DNA from 2 places in the Bacillus sp. JJ864 genome. Region 2 is predicted to be linked to the other one. Evidence: riboswitches for the same ligand, from Rfam matches in the RefSeq annotation. Region 2 holds a riboswitch; the other holds the start of a gene.
The links. Region 2 has a riboswitch for S-adenosylmethionine ahead of V7024_RS22700 (hypothetical protein). Riboswitches for the same ligand answer to the same signal wherever they lie in the genome.
Positions count from the first base shown of each region.

Region 1 (6,695 bases), on a different contig from region 2:
ATTGTTTCTTCATTGCAGCTCCCCCTTCTTTATTGTATGTACATAGAAGAAAAAGGCATTGTATTCCAACACCTTTTCTTCTATCACTATATCATAAGCTTGTTTTATAATATACTACAATTATTTTATTACTTATTTGTCTAAAGATACTTCTTTTTTCTCTTTCATTTCGCGTTCAAGCTTTGCAATTTTCATATCAAATGTGTCACGTTCATGATCTTCATTGATGCGAAGTTCTAAATCACGAATGTGATTTTCAATTTCTTCAAAGCGTAAAAATGGGTTGTTTTCATCCATTTTATGAAGGGCTGTATTCATACGACGGTTTGCATGTGCCATATTTTCACGCGCCATTAATTCCATACGTTTTGCATTCATTTCTTTTAATTTATTTTTCATTTCAGATAGACGACGTTCTAGCTCATCTATTTGTTCTACAACCCCTGCATACATTTTTTCTAAGCGAGCGACTTGCCCTTCGTAATATGCCATTTCTTCTAATGCACGTTCATGCAGTTGCATTTCTCCTGCTTCCTTTGCAATTACAGCTTGCTTGGATCTCTTATTTACGAAATAACGCGCCCCTTCAAGCTCATGAGCAAAATTAGATTTTAATGTTTTGTGACGCTCAATTAATTTTTCAATTTTTATTACCTCACGCTCGCTATTACGTAAATATTGATTTAACATCGCAATTGGATTTTTTCTTTCTTTCTCGTCTAATACATTATGAAAATCTGCAAGTACTGCATCACGTACACGTCCGAATAATGATTGTTTCATTTATAATCTTCCTCTCTTCTACTCTATTATATTTTGTTATTTCATATTAGTTATTTTTCATTAATCTGTTCCACTCATCTTCAAAATTGCTATATGGCTTCGAGCTATCTGAATCAACATCTACTACATGCTTCTCTTTTTTCCATTCACGGTATCCGTAGTATAGAACGACTAATGCCGCAATACCGATTAACGCTGGAGAATGAGATAGGGCAATTGACAAGCCAATTAAACCAACGATCCCCCAAGCTAACTTTCCAAAAAATGATTGTGCTCGCACAAATGATTTATAGCTCCAATACACAATCCCTGCTCCAATTGCTAATCCTACAATACCAGCAAGACTTCCAAGAGCAATTAAAGCCAAAATACCGGCTGCCATAAACGCTAAAAATTGTTTCATCTTGTGCTTGCCTCCCTTCGTTTTGATACTCTTATCTTACCTATCTTTTCGTTTTTCTATAACGAGCTTAAGAACCGTTTTTCTCTCAGACTTAAGTCCTATTTATTATCAGACCTATATAAATACAAATTAAAAAATCGACATAAGAACCCTTTTTCTTTTTAAGCGGTCGAGAGCATCTGGCCAGCCCTAGCAGCGACTTATATGTTGAAAAATTAAAATGGAGTTCTATCGTTGTGATATCCAAAACAAAAGAGGATGCCTTCTATAAGACATCCTCTTTTGTTCATTATGCTGTTTTTTGATATTCCTTTTTCTCAGCTTTAGGCGAGAGACGCGGGAAATTAATTATAATTGAGATAATACCGCAAACCGCAACTAACATTGGATAAAATGAGTACGGTAATAATTCAATTGGTGAAAGTGAAGCAAATCCTGCCGCCGTTAACATTTGCGCACCGTATGGGATTAATCCTTGTACGCTACATGAGAATAAGTCTAACAAGCTCGCAGATTTTTTCGGATCAATATTATATTGGTCTGCAACATTCTTTGCTAGTGGACCTGTGAAAATAATAGAAATCGTATTATTTGCTGTGCACATATTTGTCATACTTACAAGACCAGCAATTCCAAATTCTGCACCTTTTTTCGAACGAATATTACGCGTTAGCACATTCATTAAATAATGAATACCACCGTTATATTGAATAATTTCAACCATTCCACCGATTAAAATTGCTAATAATACAAGCTCCATCATACCATTAATTCCTACTGTAACACTTTTAAAGAAGCTTGCTAGTGTATAGCTTCCGTCTACCATCCCAATAATACCCGCTAGCACTGTTCCCCCAGTTAATACAACTAGTACGTTACATCCAAGTAGTGCTGTAATTAATACTCCAGCGTACGGTAAAATTTTCACCCAATTAAACGCATGTGCCGTCATATTTGAATGGGTGCCTGACGTAAGAACGACTAACAGTACACACGTAACAATAGCAGCTGGTAATACAATTAAGAAATTTGTTTTAAATTTATCTTTCATTTCCGTTCCTTGTGTACGTACAGCTGCAATAGTCGTATCTGAAATAAAAGATAAGTTATCGCCAAACATCGCACCGCCAACAACTGTTGCCATAGCAAGCGCCATAGAAATATCCGTGTTTCCACTAATCCCTACTGCAATTGGAGCCAATGCTGCAATCGTCCCCATTGACGTTCCCATTGCTAATGAAATAAAAGCACCGATAACAAATAAACCAACCACTAAAAACCCTTGCGGCAAAATAGAAAGAGCTAAGTTTACAGTTGCTTCAACGCCGCCCATACCCTTTGCCGTTTCAGAAAATGCACCTGCTAACACAAAGATCAATACCATAATCATGATATCTGGATTGCCAGCCCCTTTAGCAAAGCGTTCAACCTTTGTTGTAAAGTTTTCTTTTCTGTTCATTACTAATGCAGCTGCAACTGCAATTAAAATAGCAACCAAAATTGGTAACTTATAAAAATCCCCTGTAATTACACCAGACCCAATAAATAACGCTAAAAATATGCCAAGTGGCAATAATGCCCACGCATTTCCTTTTGTTTGTTCCAAAGTTATATCCTCTCCTATTTCTAAACCTATTCTTCACAAGAGCGAAAAAGACCTCTTCTAAAGAGAAGAGGTCTTATATATCATATAAGAAACACTCTTCTCATCTATCAAGCATATCGCTTGCTGGATTTGGCACAGCACTCTATTATGAGTCCGCTGCCGAGGCATCGTAGGGCCAGTCCCTCCGCCTCTCTTGATAAGAAGGTTTCATATTATATTTTTGTGTAAATCAATCTTTCCTTACTTTACTTGCTGCAAGAGAAAATGTCAAATATTATTTCTATCAAAATAGTTGGTATTTTTTTGATATTATACAAATATCTATCGAAACAATCACTTTCCTTTTTCGGAGGACGAAAGCATCTGCCTCCATATAGAAACGAATAGCCCTTTTCCTACCACGAGCAAAACGGAAACAAAGGAAGCAATATATTGTGTCATATAAGTCGCTGCTATTCAGAATACAGCATGGCCGCTATTTGCTTTCTCCTTTTGTTTTAACCCTTGCATGTCGCAAAATAGGCACTGACCGCTTCTATGCATGGCCAGGTCCTCTCGCCCGCCTAAAAAGAAAGGGTTTTTAATTTGTATTTATATAGAAAAAGGCCTTCACGTGCACCGTGAAGGCCTTTCTATCAATTAAGCTACTTGCTTCTCTGAGATCTCTTTCAAATAAGCTTGTCCTTTTTCTGCGTCATATTGTCCTTCCCATTTAGACATAACAACTGCAGCTAATGAGTTACCTACTACGTTTACTGCTGTACGTGCCATATCTAAAATACGGTCAATACCAGCGATAAACGCTAAACCTTCAGACGGAATACCTACTGTATGAAGCGTTGCTAATAATACAACGAATGATACGCCCGGTACACCGGCAATCCCTTTTGAAGTAAGCATCAATACAAGAAGCAATGTAATTTGTTGTGTAAGAGATAAATGAATACCATACATTTGCGCTAAGAAAATTGCCGCAATTGCTTGATATAATGTTGAACCATCTAAGTTAAATGAATAACCTGTCGGAATAACGAAAGATGTAATTGCTTTCGGACAACCGAAACGCTCCATCTTTTCCATAATCTTTGGTAGAACCGTCTCTGAGCTTGCTGTAGAAAATGCTAAAATAAGCTCGTCTTTTAAAATCTTAAAGAATTGGAAAATATTAATTCCAAATAACTTTGCCGTAAGACCTAATACAACAACAACGAAGAAAATCATCGCTCCGTAAACAACAATAACTAACTTACCTAATGGAATTAATGACGTTACACCAAACTTAGAAACCGTTACGCCAATTAACGCAAACACACCAAACGGCGCGAACTTCATTACCTGGTTTGTTACATAAAACATTGCATCTGCAACACCTTGGAAGAAATTCAGAACTGGTTTTCCTCTTTCTCCAATTGCCGCTACTCCTAAACCAAATAATACAGAGAAGAAAATAATTGCAAGCATATCTCCTTTTGCCAACGAATCCATAATATTCGTTGGAACGATATTTACAAACGTATCTGCAAATGAATGATGCTGTACTTGCTCTGTTGTAGCTGTATACTTAGAAATATCTGTTTTTTGTAATTCTGACATATTCACGCCTTTTCCTGGCTGGAATATGTTTGCTACTAATAAACCAACAACAATCGCAATCGTTGTAATAATTTCAAAATAAATAATTGTTTTTCCGCCTAAACGTCCAAGCTTTTTCACATCTCCAACGCCGGCAACACCAACAACAATACTAGCTACTACAATTGGCACAACAATCATTTTAATTAAACGGATAAAAATATCACCAATCGGTTGTAAAACTTTCCCAACCATCGGATCTTGATAAAAAATTGCCCCTACAAGAATACCGAGAGCAAGACCTATTAAAATTTGCCATGCAAGTCCAATTCTTTTCATACTTGCTGCAACCCCCTTCTTAGATGTTCTTAATTTTCACATTCTATTTTTCTATAAAATATGAAAATAGAAGTATTAAATATTGTTCGACTATTCAATACTTTCTTCCCCTCCTAAAATGATAAGACAAAAATAGAAATCTGACAACTAAATAAGTTTACCAGTATGCAAATATTTTTGTTGACAAGAATAAAACCATGTTAGGAAACCTCACATGAGAACGATTCCTTATTTCTTATTTATTGCACTGAATCTATTTACTACGATAAATTAATACAAGTCATAGAAACGAACAATTAAGACGTAAAATTCTTCTAATTTTCGCCATTTAATAACAATTCCTTAAATATTTTTTTACATTATCATTACAACAATAGACATTTTTCGCCTTTCTATGATTAGATAGAAACATAGGGAAAGGAGATAGGCAGATGAACAAAAAAATAACTGCGTTTAGTTTATTGACAGCCGGTACTATTTTCGTTTCTCCCGTGCTTTCGACAGCGTATGCGGAGACGAGTCAAGATAAATTATCTAATATTCAATCACAACTAGACGGTAAGCAACAAGAATTACATATGAAAGTAGAAGAAAAACAAAAAATAGAAAAAGAAATACAAGATTTACAGAAAAAGATTGATGAATTAACTGCTTCTATTAATAAAAATGAGGCAGATTTAAAAGCAACAAAAACGGAAATTGAAAAAACACAAGCAAGTATCACAGAGAAAAAAAAGCATATTGAAGAATTGCAAAAGCAAATCAATACACGTCAAGAATTAATTAAGCAAAGATTACAATCTATGCAAGAAAAACCCCGTACAAATTTAATTACTGAGGTATTAATTAATACGAATAATATTGCAGAACTATTAGAAAATGTGTATTCTGTTAGTTTAATTTTAAATAGTGATACAGATATCATAAAACAACAAACACACGACCAGGATACCGTTAAAAAAGAAAAAGAAGCGGTTGAGAAAAAAGAACAACAACTAAAAGAGGCGGAGCAAACATTACAGAAACAACAGCAAGAACTTCAAGCAAATCAACAACAACAACAAACTTTAATTGCTGACTTGCACGCAAAAGCTTCAAAAATAGATTCTGAGATGGAAAGCTTAGAAGAATCAAAAGGTATTTTAGAAAATCAGCGAAAAGCTGTCCAAAATGCAATTGAAGAGGACAAGCGAGCTGAAGACGCTAAAAAAGCTGCTGAAGCGAAAAAGGCTGAAGGGCAACAGCAAACTGCTCCTTCATCTCCAACTGCCCCTGCACCTCAAGGAGAAAGTACTGGCGGTTTCATCAAACCAGCAGCTGGATCGAAAACTTCAGGATTTGGTGCACGTGAAATGGACAATCATAAAGGAATTGATATTGCTGCATCAGGAACAGTGCCAATTATAGCAGCTGCCGACGGTGTCGTAATTCGTTCCGATTTATCTACTAGCTATGGAAATGTTGTGTATTTATCACACCGTATAAACGGAAAAACGTATACAACTGTTTACGCTCATATGAGCAGCCGTTCCGTTTCTGTCGGACAAACAGTGAAACAAGGACAACAACTTGGATTTATGGGGAATACTGGACAGTCTTATGGACAGCATTTACATTTCGAACTTCATATCGGTGAATGGAATCAAACAAAAACAAACGCTGTTGATCCATCACCTTATATAGGGCTGTAATAAAAAACTCGGCAATTGCCGAGTTTTTTTATTTATGTAAAATAAGCCAACCACTCTTTATATACTTCTTATTATTTTTCGATATTGAACACCTTCTAGGCATTACACATACAATAACATAAAAGCTTTTTTGAGGAGGTCCACACATGGTTCAAGAATCACAGGCAGTTGCAGTATTACAAGAAGCCAAAGAGACATTTATAGGCCGAATATTTTCAGTAGTTGGATCCGGTATCTTTTTTATCGGTTCCTTCATCGCAGCCGTTGTAGCTTTTAAAACATATACTCGTCTATTACAAAC
Region 1 is NZ_JBALLY010000135.1:11,567-18,261, forward strand. Features, by position in the region: gene liaF (cell wall-active antibiotics response protein LiaF) at 1-13, opposite strand, end outside; gene V7024_RS19070 (PspA/IM30 family protein) at 133-783, opposite strand; gene V7024_RS19075 (flagellar basal body rod protein) at 830-1,186, opposite strand; gene V7024_RS19080 (Na+/H+ antiporter NhaC family protein) at 1,476-2,792, opposite strand; SAM riboswitch class I at 2,890-2,995, opposite strand; gene gltP (glutamate/aspartate:proton symporter GltP) at 3,432-4,703, opposite strand; gene V7024_RS19090 (murein hydrolase activator EnvC family protein) at 5,135-6,394, shown strand; gene V7024_RS19095 (hypothetical protein) at 6,541-6,695, shown strand, end outside.
Region 1: it holds a riboswitch for S-adenosylmethionine, as region 2 does, so the genes downstream of both, V7024_RS19080 (Na+/H+ antiporter NhaC family protein) here and V7024_RS22700 (hypothetical protein) in region 2, are expected to answer to the same signal.

Region 2 (6,695 bases):
TTGTTAACAGATTTGATACAATTGGTTGACCATTTATATCCTTCTTATATATTGGATATCCTTTCACCCCTACTGATTCTACCAATATGAGTTTATTCACATTCGTCGGATAAGCTGCTGCAAACTGCATCGCAACTCCTCCTCCCATTGACCATCCGACCAATGAGAAATTTTTTAATTGCAGTTCATCCACAAACAACTTCACATCTTCTGTAAAATCATTCAATGAATCAATCGGATGATGGTAAGTTGAAAAGCCAAAACCACGTAAATCAAGAGCATAAATATGATAAGAATCTCGCAATTGTTCTATAACCAAATCCCAATGCTGCGAAGATGTCATATTCCCGTGAATAAGCAATACTATTTCTGTTCCATCTCCCGCTTCTTGATAAGCAATTGTTTCTCCATTTGATAATGCTACTGATTTCATAATGGCCGGTTTCATCATTCTGTTTCCCCCTCAAAATTATCAATAACACACATTTTAAAAGACAGAAAATTCTAAATTAATCATATCATATAGAATGTATGTTCTCAATCTGAAAATGATTTTTTTTCGTAAGCATAACGATAGACTACTAGACAATTCTGAAAAAAATAGATATAGTTAGCTAGGTAACTAATTAGGAAAGGAAAAAAATATGGACGAAAAACAACACTTTTTTCACACTGTCAGCCAAACCGCTCGGAAATTTTCCAAGAGATTCAACGAACGTGTTTCTCCAACCGGTTTATACAGCGCGCAGTGGGCCGTCATCTTCAGGCTAAATCAAACCGGACCTTGTACACAAACAGAATTGTGTCAATACTTAAACGTTGAGTCTCCAACAATGACCCGCACTTTAAAGCGTATGGAATTAATGGGATGGATTACTCGAACAGAGGGGACAGATCGACGCGAAAAGCTCATTTCATTATCAGAAACAGCAATCGCAATGATACCGAGATGGCAGGAAGAGGTCGACTCATTTGAAGAAAAAGCATTGCAAGATATTAGCAAGGAAGAGCTTCGCCTTGCTTTTCATGTACTACAAAAAGTAATTCGAAATCTTGATTAAAAATTGGAGGGATGACTATGGAAAGTCAAAGACTTTGGACGAAAGACTTCATTGGAACATGTTTGAGTAGTCTATTTCTCTTTTTAACATTTTATATGCTTATCACAACTTTACCTATATATGTTATTGACGGATTAAAAGGAAAACCTGAAGAAATGGGTCTTGTCGCAACAGTGTTTCTTATTTCTTCTGTAATCTGCCGACCATTTACAGGGAAATGGCTTGATGATTTAGGAAGGAAGAAAATTTTATTCATCTCCCTTTCGTTATTTTTAGCTGCAACAGTCATGTACTTCGGTGCACAAAGCTTATTTTTACTGCTTGCTCTTCGCTTCTTTCATGGTATCGGATTTGGAATGGCAACAACAGCTACCGGTACAATCGTAACAGATGTAGCACCATCTCACCGACGTGGTGAAGCACTTGGTTATTACGGAGTATTTATGAGCTTACCGATGGTTATCGGTCCTTTTTTAGGTTTAACGATTATTTCTAAATTCTCTTTTACGGGTTTATTTATCCTTTGTTCTATATTTTCTATCCTTGCTTTTCTATGCGGACTATTTGTAAATATTCCTGATGAAAAAACAGCTGTCACTAACGAAAAGAAACGTATGCAATGGAAAGATTTAATTGAGCCTTCGACAATTCCAATCGCTCTCACAGGTTGTGTACTTTCCTTTTCCTATAGCGGTATTCTTTCATTCATTCCCGTTTATGCAAAAGAGCTTGGTATGGCCGATATTGCTAGTTATTTCTTTGTTGTATACGCAATTGTAGTTGTTATTTCTCGGCCATTTTCCGGAAAAATATTCGATCGGTTCGGAGAAAATGTTCTTATTTATCCATCTATAATTATCTTTATGATCGGTATGTTCGTTTTAAGCCAAGCACAAACATCATTTTGGTTACTTGCTTCTGGCGTACTTATCGGCTTTGGATATGGAACTTTAGTTCCAAGCTTCCAAACAATTGCAATTAGTGTTGCACCAAATCATCGACGCGGATCTGCTACAGCCACTTATTTCTCATTCTTCGATACAGGGATCGGTATTGGTTCTTTCGTACTAGGAATTGTCGCAGCACATTCAAGTTATCACCATATGTATTTTATTTCTTCGATTATCGTTGCATTTACTTTACTGATTTACTATTTTCTTCATGGCCGGAAACAAAAGTTCAAAAAGCAAACAACAGAAGAAAAACTATCAGCTTAATCATATAAGAGAGAGTAAACTTCTGCGTTTACTCTCCTTTTTTTGCTTCTTTATAAGCTTATCTCTTATAATAAAATAAGAAGGAGGCTTATATTATGAGATTTAAAAAATCCCCGCTTATTTTAATCATTTTAATTTTTGTATGTATATTGACTGGTATGGGATTTACGTTATTCAATCCAAATAAAAGTTTTTCCTCAAGACAAACAGTAACGAAAAAAAACTGGTTACAAGATCCGTATCTGCGTTGGTCGTATTCACATATGCGTGAATTTGCTTCGACAAAAGTTGTCGCTAAAAATCCAAATTATATATCCTCACTCTCAACTAATTTGCAAGACCTAGATACTTTAGAAATTAAAGATGAAAATGACAATAATACAACGGTTCTGAAATTATTAGAAAAGCATAAAACAGATGCTTTCATTGTTTTACATGATGGTAAGCTAGTATATGAACGGTACTTTCATGGATATAAAGAAAACGAACCACACGGTATGGCATCGGTAGCAAAAGTATTTACAGGGTTGCTCGTTAATACCCTCCTTGAAGAAGGAAAGCTGCAGCCTAACGCAACTGCAGAAACTTATGTAAAAGAATTAAAAGGGACACCATTTGGAATAGCAACAATTCAACAACTATTAGATATGCAAGTTTCAGTAGAATATCCAACTCACGGTTTTAAGCAAGCTGGATTAGATAATCAAGATGCACAATTATATTTAGCAAGCAACCTTCTTCCTCGCAGTAAAAAATATGATGGTCCAGTAACAATATACGACATGTTGCTAGAAGCAAACGAAACCGCTGCTCCAGGAGAAACATTTTCATATAATAACGGTTCTGCTGAAACACTAGCATGGATCCTTCGTACCGTAACAGGAAAATCACTCGCAGATCTAGTAAGTGAACGGATTTGGTCACCAATTGGCGCAGAAGAAAATGCATATTACGTTGTTGATGAAACAAGAGTGGAACAAGCGAGTGCAGGATTAAATACCACAGCTCGAGACATGGCAAGATTCGGGGAAATGATTGTCGACAATGGTGTATACGACGGAAAACAAATTATTTCTTCTTCTATTATTGAAGAAATTAAACATTTACAAAAATACGAACTTCCAGTCGGCGATGGTGAGGAATATTCTTATCATAATCAGTGGTGGATCTCCCATAATGAACATAATGCATTTGAAGTACTAGGCAGTTATGGACAACGATTATATATCGATCCAACTGCACATATGGTTATCGTTCACTTTTCTTCCAATGCGAATCATAATGGAGAAATACAATCCGCATATAGCAATATGTATTTACAAATTGCTGAATATTTACAGAAAGAGTCCTCTAATTAAGTTTAAATCCCTAAATTTTTGTTACGAAAAGAGCTGTCTCATGACAGCTCTTTCTCAATAATTGTAATTACATATTTCCATTGTTCTTCTGAAAGACATAACGGTTTTAATTGAAATACCATAGAACAGATATCTTCTATATAATGGACATTTTCTCGTAAAAATTCCCATCGGAGAAACTTAGGTACATACAAATCTGCAACTTGTTCACTTTGCTCTACTAAAATATCCACTTCTCTTTCACAAATGCCTTTTATAAGATACTCTTCTCGCACTTCTTGTTTGACTTTAGAAAATTGCTCGCTTTTCTCCTTTATATCAGATAAACACTTAAGATAAGAACAAAATAAATCATCTTCTCTTTTACATACACTCATAATTTTGTAAATTAATTCTCTATTTTCCATAATCCCGTTGCCTTTTCATACATTTTTTATAACCATTCCTCTCTTTTTTGCCTCATCAAACGTCAGCACAGAGCTAAAGTATTCTTTATACAAACCAAGAACAGTTACAGAATATTTCATCTCTTTCAATCCTATTTTCACATGTTTCAAAATTGCAGCATTGAAGCTAGAAGGGTTTGGATGGGCATATACAATTAATATGTTCATCGCAAACAGCACTTTCCTTTAATTCCCTTTTGACTTTTTTTGCACTCACATGATATTCTAATACATGTCAAAGGGCAAACCTCTTCGACAAAACGACTGACACCTATTCGGCGATGGTGTCTTTTTTATTTTTTAGCCGAGAACGCCCATCTTTTGGGGCACATTTAATTTTTTAACACTACACACTCAGCACCATTTCCTTATAAAAAGACTGCATAGCACAGTCTTTTTATCTACATAACGCTTATCAAATAGAATGAATTTTCAAATAAATACCACTATAAAAAAGGGAGCGTAACTCCCTTTTTGTTATTTTACTATGTAGTAAATTCCCTTATCATCTATACATTTATGTTGCTCTGCTAAAGTAATTTTTCCATCTAATTTTAGTTCATCTAGCAGTCGCAATAAATAAAATTGCTGCAGCATCTTCTTCGCAAATTTCCCTTCATGTTCAGTAGTAATATGTTGTTGAATATCCAATAATGTAATCGGCTCTTCCTTCTCTTCTATATAATTATAAATTGCATTACGTAGTGTAATATATTTCTCAAGTGTCATAGTATGCTCGCTCCTTTTTTCTCGTTGTCCATTTTTCATTATCGGTTTTTTTGCAATAAAAAAACCTCTTCGATAAGAAGAAGCGGTATATATCTCTTCCTTCTTATCTGTCAGAACAAAACTGTTCTGCTGGAATTAGCACCTGCATTGCGGTTGCTGGGTTTCATCGGGCCAGTCCCTCCACCTCTCTGGATAAGAAAATATTCACTTTATCTCTTACTATAATGAGTGCAATCCAAAAAGTCAATTCTTATAAGAATAATCAGGATTTATTTTTTTGAATGCTATGATATTTTATATCGTTTTGCTCATACTACAAATGTATAAGACCAAAGGAGGTGCAGTCATGCAAAAAAATGCACGCGGTCACGTTCAAGATTCTTGCCAAGCTTTACACGAAGCAAAGGACTGTTTACAAAACGCCTTACAAACAGTTGAGAAATCAGATAATCGTCAACGTATTGAACAATCTTTACAAGCTGTTCAACATGCTTTGCAACAGTGTGATAGTACTGCGGAAGTTTTAGCTCAAGAATAAAAAATGCCCAACAATAAAGTGAAACTTCCATCAGTGGAGGGTTTTCTTCATCCCCCACTGATGGAAAGCACGCTCAATCTGGCTTTTACATGCAGTAAGCACGTATGAATCTAAGTAGTTCAGTTATTGTGGAGAAAATCTAAAATAACGAGCTAAATAACACGCCAAAAAGCTCAAAGTCCCTATAGGACTCTGAGCTTTATTTTTGTATAAGACTTATTTCATTAAATCCACTCTTTTCCATGTTCACGAATGAATTTAATATCATTTTGATAATGTTCAAGGTGTCCTTCGTCTATCATTTTTTGGAAATTTATATCGCCTTCTTTGGCTTTTCTTTTCATGTATTTACATAACCCTTCTAATCGTAGCAATACCATCTCCAAATAATCTTCTTCCATACCCTCACCGTAGGATTCAAAAAACAATTTAACTCTTTGTTTTATTCGGTCGGCATGCTGTAATAAATTATAATAAACTGCCTCACCGGTTTCAGTATGATAAACTCTACTTAAGGGGACACAAGTGTAAAGAGTATAGGCTATGTCCCAAAGTCTTGGACCAGGACCAGCAACATCAAAATCAATAATACCTACTGGTTTTTCGTGATTAAAAATAATGTTGTATATTGCAAAATCATTGTGGCATACAACCTCTATTTTATTTGGAGTATTATCCATTGGTTTCCAATCATCTGATAACGGAAAGTCACTCACAGCATCATGGTAAAGACGGAGCATCTTCGCTATTTCTTTTAAAACATCATTAGACCACATGTATTCTTTTAAAGGATAATTACCAGCTTCTCCTTCAATAAATGATAATACCTCTCTATCTTTTTCATCAATACCTAAAAACTTTGGTGCATAACTAAAACCTTTGTTTTCCAAATGATTTAATAGCTTATGAATTTTGGTACTTTCTTGCTTTAATTCTCGTCGAACAGTACCTTCCGAACGATATACGTTTGAGACATTCCCTCCCGTTAGCATTTCTTCGTTTTCGTAGTTTGACATCTGCTAGTTCCCCTCCATTATTAAAAAACTAGACACTCTTAAAACAAATGCCGATTGTTCAACAATCCTGCTCGTTAACGGAACAGGAACCACTTTGCTTGCCTTTATATTTTAACATAAATTTCCTATCCCTTTTTTTAACACCTCGAATAGCAACTTTAGTCGCATTAAAAATAACGAAATGACAATGGTTATGGTCATCCTGATAATTGATGTGCTCTTGCACTTGTTAATTCAACAGTGAAAACATGATAAACCTTTACATATCAACAAAAAAATCGAGTATAAAATCTTTGTGATTTTATACTCGATTTAACCTGCCATTTATAC
Region 2 is NZ_JBALLY010000201.1:4,516-11,210, reverse strand. Features, by position in the region: gene phaZ (intracellular short-chain-length polyhydroxyalkanoate depolymerase) at 1-451, opposite strand, end outside; gene V7024_RS22725 (MarR family winged helix-turn-helix transcriptional regulator) at 645-1,061, shown strand; gene V7024_RS22720 (MFS transporter) at 1,079-2,278, shown strand; gene V7024_RS22715 (serine hydrolase domain-containing protein) at 2,374-3,636, shown strand; gene V7024_RS22710 (group-specific protein) at 3,675-4,043, opposite strand; partial or broken gene V7024_RS22705 (NAD(P)H-dependent oxidoreductase) at 4,083-4,250, opposite strand; gene V7024_RS22700 (hypothetical protein) at 4,560-4,811, opposite strand; SAM riboswitch class I at 4,912-5,010, opposite strand; gene V7024_RS22695 (hypothetical protein) at 5,158-5,349, shown strand; gene V7024_RS22690 (phosphotransferase) at 5,574-6,365, opposite strand.